DNA from 2 places in the Aneurinibacillus uraniidurans genome. Region 2 is predicted to be linked to the other one. Evidence: predicted binding sites of a transcription regulator. Region 2 holds the regulator's gene; the other holds the start of a gene.
What was found. Region 2 encodes LexA, which represses DNA repair genes until DNA is damaged. Its sites were predicted from a motif close to CGAACATATGTTCG; they were not measured.
Positions count from the first base shown of each region.

Region 1: the regulator LexA is predicted to act here: its motif matches at 1,454-1,467, upstream of recA (recombinase RecA).

Region 1 covers NZ_CP116902.1:2,463,296-2,465,705, forward strand. Annotated here, with positions in the region: gene PO771_RS12250 (RecX family transcriptional regulator) at 1-222, opposite strand, end outside; gene recA (recombinase RecA) at 299-1,354, opposite strand; gene PO771_RS12260 (biotin transporter BioY) at 1,623-2,177, shown strand; gene bioD (dethiobiotin synthase) at 2,174-2,410, shown strand, end outside.
Region 2 covers NZ_CP116902.1:2,258,566-2,260,975, reverse strand. Annotated here, with positions in the region: gene PO771_RS11285 (alpha/beta hydrolase) at 1-160, opposite strand, end outside; SAM riboswitch class I at 235-338, opposite strand; gene PO771_RS11280 (DUF456 domain-containing protein) at 523-1,011, shown strand; gene lexA (transcriptional repressor LexA) at 1,082-1,705, opposite strand; gene yneA (cell division suppressor protein YneA) at 1,922-2,203, shown strand; gene PO771_RS11265 (DUF896 domain-containing protein) at 2,273-2,410, shown strand, end outside.

The DNA of each region.
Region 1 (2,410 bases), 200 kb from region 2:
GCGTTCCTCTGCTTCAAGCAATTCCCGCATATCCGCTTCATTAAGCTCTGCTCCTTTTGTCAGCCGATATTTAATCAGCACATCTTCGTGGAGCGCAAAGGCATACTCTTCATTGATATACACATTGATGCGCTGCTTATTTCGCTTCTGTCGCTCAAGTCGTGTAATACGACCCGGGCTGTGCTGCACCCTTTCTTGCTCTGGATGCTCTTGTTCCTCCATACTTTTCATCCTCCTTTACTCTCCTATTCAAACAAAAAGCTGCCCGATTACCAGGCAGCTTTTCTGCATACAGCTTTTATTCAAGATCAAGCGAAAACTCTTCATTTTCACGATCTTGATCTGCAGGAGGCACAACTACCTCCTGATCCAGTGCGTAATGCTCGCGAATCTTTATCTCGATGGAATGCGCAATGTCTGGATTGTCTTTTAAAAACTGCTTTGAGTTCTCACGTCCTTGTCCGAGACGTTCTTCATTATACGAATACCAGGCCCCGCTCTTATTCACAATATCCAGTTCGGTGCCAATATCAAGCAGACTGCCTTCACGAGAGATTCCCTCACCGTACATAATGTCTACTTCGCTAATTTTAAACGGCGGTGCTACTTTATTTTTGACAACCTTAATCTTCGTCCGGTTACCAACCATGTCATTTCCCTGCTTTAATGTCTCTACACGGCGCACATCGAGGCGCACACTCGAATAGAATTTCAGGGCACGTCCACCTGGTGTGGTCTCCGGGTTACCAAACATCACGCCAACTTTTTCACGAAGCTGGTTGATAAAGATTGCAATCGTCTTCGACTTATTAATCGCACCGGCAAGTTTACGCAGCGCCTGTGACATCAGACGCGCCTGTAAGCCAACGTGTGAATCTCCCATCTCGCCTTCGATTTCGGCTTTTGGAACAAGCGCAGCTACCGAGTCGACTACAATAATATCGACTGCACCAGAGCGAACGAGTGCTTCCGCAATCTCAAGCGCCTGCTCCCCTGTATCTGGCTGGGACAAAAGAAGTTCATCGATGTTAACACCGAGCTTACTTGCATATATCGGATCCAGCGCATGTTCTGCATCAATAAACGCAGCTGTGCCGCCCGTTTTCTGTACTTCTGCGATTGCATGCAACGCTACTGTCGTCTTACCGGATGATTCCGGACCATAAATCTCAATAATACGACCGCGCGGATACCCACCAATCCCTAATGCAATATCAAGAGCGATAGAGCCACTCGATACAACTGATACTTGATGGCTTGCAGCGACCTCTCCTAATTTCATAACAGAACCTTTACCAAATTGTTTCTCGATCTGGCGAAGTGCCTGATCAAGTGCTGCCTTGCGATCGGACAAAGCAATCGCTCCTTCCTCTATATCAATATCATAATAAATGAACAAACTTAATGTACTTTTATTTTACCTCTTTTCTACCTAGTTGCCAAGCTTTTTTTACGAACGTTCATTCGCTTATTATCATTTATTTGAATTTTTTACCATATAATTGTTAACCTTATTTATTTTTTGGTTGACAAAAGAGTTGCTGATTTTTATGCTAAAAAAGAATTTATTTGTAAAGGAGGTCATTAACTTGACTACTCGTTCGACACTTTCGGCTACCGGAATGGTATTAGCTGCGATGTTTGCTGCCCTTACAGCTGTTGGGGCTTTCATCAAAATCCCCGTACCGGTCGTCCCATTTACACTTCAAGTTCTATTTGTCTATTTCGCAGGCTCTTTACTCGGCAGCCGGCTTGGATTTATCAGCCAGCTGGTATATGTAGCGATTGGTCTCGCAGGCGTTCCTGTATTCACAGAAGGTGGGGGCATTGCCTACATACTCAAACCTACGTTTGGCTATCTCATTGGATTTATCGGTGCCGCCTATATTATCGGGCGCATGATTGAAACAAAACCCGCACCGCGTCTGCGCGATTTTATACTGGCTCATTTTGCCGGACTTGCCTTCGTCTATCTAGCCGGTACTTCCTACCTGTATATAGCAATGAATTTTATCTCTAACACGCCCTTTACTCTCTGGCAAACATTTTTGTACGGGTTCGTGTTAGCTGTTCCAGGAGACATCATCCTCTGCCTGATTGCTTCGGTTATCGCTGCCCGTGTCTATCGCCAGCTCGCCCCATTTCGGGCGCGAATGAAAGGAACGATTCAAGCATGAGTACATATAGTTTATTCATTACCGGAACAGATACCGGCGTCGGCAAAACACTCGCCACTGCCTGTCTGACTGCTTTACTGAATGAATCAGGAGTCAATACGATCCCGTATAAGCCCGTACAGAGCGGGGGAATTGCAACAGCGGCTGGCTTACTTGCAGAGGATGTTTTGTTTTACCAGGATGTTTGTAGCCTGCCATACACCCAATCACAACTGTGCAGCTATTGCCTCGAA
Region 2 (2,410 bases):
CGAACAGTCTGTTCTGACCGATTCGGCTACCGACGAATCCGTGACAAATAATAATCGCGGGCCAGCGTTTATTCGGGTCGCAGCGTGTGTGGGGCGCTGGATAATGAACAGTGGCCGCTAATTCAATTTTATCGTAGGAAATGTGAATGACTCGTTCCATAATTGTCGCCTCCTGAAATAAAAAAATCCCTATTCTGTACGGAGAAAAGGGACAAGTGAATGCAAAAGTCCGCTTCCTCATCTGTCAGAACCACTCGTTCTGTAGGATGTGGCACCTTGCAGAATTGCTGGTTGCCGGGCTTCATCGGGCCTATTCCCTCCGCCGCTCTTGATAAGAAATGGATCACCATATAAAGTTCAACCGATATCGTTATGATTAGTATATATAAAAGCGGAATCGGGCGTCAAGGATTAATATAAACAATTCTTATTTATATACTATGAATTAATTGTACTAAAATACTGCGTACATAAACATATACCAAATAAAAACATGATAAGATAAAAAAAGGAGGGATGGCTGTGGATGCGATAATTTGGACAGGAATCGGCGTGTTATTTTTGTTAAGCCTGGCGGGTGTTATAATCCCGATCATTCCTGATGCACTGCTTGTGTGGATTGGATTTTTAACATACAAATTTGCGCTCGGTCATGTACCGTTAACGTGGACGTTCTGGGTTCCGATGACCGTACTGACAGCTTTATTGATCGGGGCAGATTTGCTATCGAACGCGTATTTTCTGAAAAAGTATGGGGGAGATAAATGGTCCATGATCGTGGCTACGGTCGGCCTATTGGCTGGACCGCTGCTTCTCGGGGCTTTTCTGGGGCCATTTGCGATTTTGGTTGGTCCGTTTCTTGCGGTCTGGGGCCTTGAGGTGGTACGAGGAAAAGGGGCCTTGGCAATGCGAATTGCGACTGGAACGGTACTCGGATTTTTAAGCAGCACCGTTGCAAAAATTATCATTCAACTGGTTATGATTATCTGGTTCCTGATCGTTGTGTTATAACGCGTATATAAGAAGAAAGAAGACCCACTGGCTACTAAAAGTCAGCGGGTCTTCTTTCTTCTTGTATGGCTTAGTGAATGTTGCGGTATACGCCGATAACTTTGCCAAGAATCGTTACAGCTGGAAGTAAAATTGGTTCCATGGATTGATTCTCTGGTTGAAGGCGGATGTGATTTTTTTCTTTAAAGAAGCGCTTCACAGTTGCTTCGTCTTCCTCGGTCATCGCCACAACAATATCTCCATTATTGGCAACCTGCTGCTGACGGACGATTACGTAATCGCCATCGAGAATTCCGGCGTCTATCATGCTTTCGCCTTGAATGCGCAGCATATAGACAGTATCCGCTCCTACCATGTTCTCCGGTAGAACAAAATGCTCTTCTACATTTTCTACAGCGGTAATAGGCAGACCTGCTGTGACTTTGCCCAGGACTGGGACGGTGACAGTCTTAATCCCTATTGGTTCAAGATCTCCTCTTTCACCATCTAGAATCTCAATGGCACGCGGCTTAGTCGGATCGCGACGAATCAGCCCTTTTTTCTCCAGGCGAGCGAGATGACCGTGAACAGTTGAGCTGGAAGCAAGCCCAACGGCTTCTCCGATCTCACGGACAGAAGGCGGATATCCTTTTTCTTTGACTTCGCGCTTTATGTAATCCAGGATGGCAAGCTGGCGGCTGGAAAGCTTTTTCATAGATTTACAACTCCATTCCCCACGGTATATTTTGTTCCTATTATATCAGTATTGTTCGCTATATACAAACATAAGTTCGAATTTTTGTTGACAAGAACACAGGTTCGGTTTACTATGATTTCAGAACGAACGTTCTTATTTTGGTGGGCGTTCTATTACAACAGGACAAGCATATAATCAATCATAGAAGCAGACATACGGGAAGGGGAAGTGAATATGAGCAGGAAGTCATTATGGATCGGAATGATCATCGGAATGTGTGTATGCAGCACGGCGAGCCTTGTATTTGCATCGATCGGGGGCGACCAGTCTACGAAGCCAGCGGGCATCGAGGTTACCGTTCAGGCCGGGGATACGCTTTGGAAAATTGCGAAACGTTATAACGAACAGGCGCATATGTCTACCCAGGAACTCATGTATTACATACAGCAAGAGAATCAGTTGAGCAGTGCTATTATCCATCCAGGGGACGTATTGATCGTTCCGCTAGAATCGTAATTACGAACGTTTATTCCATGCTAGAACTGTGTTATAATAATACTCATGTTTTATGAGAGGGGTTCACGCATGGTAACGGAAGAGAAAATTCGTCGAATTAACGAACTGGCGGCTAAAGCGAAAACGCCGGCAGGCCTTACGGATAACGAGAAGGCGGAGCAGAAAGCGCTTCGTGCTGAATATATTCAGGCTGTACGCCAATCTTTG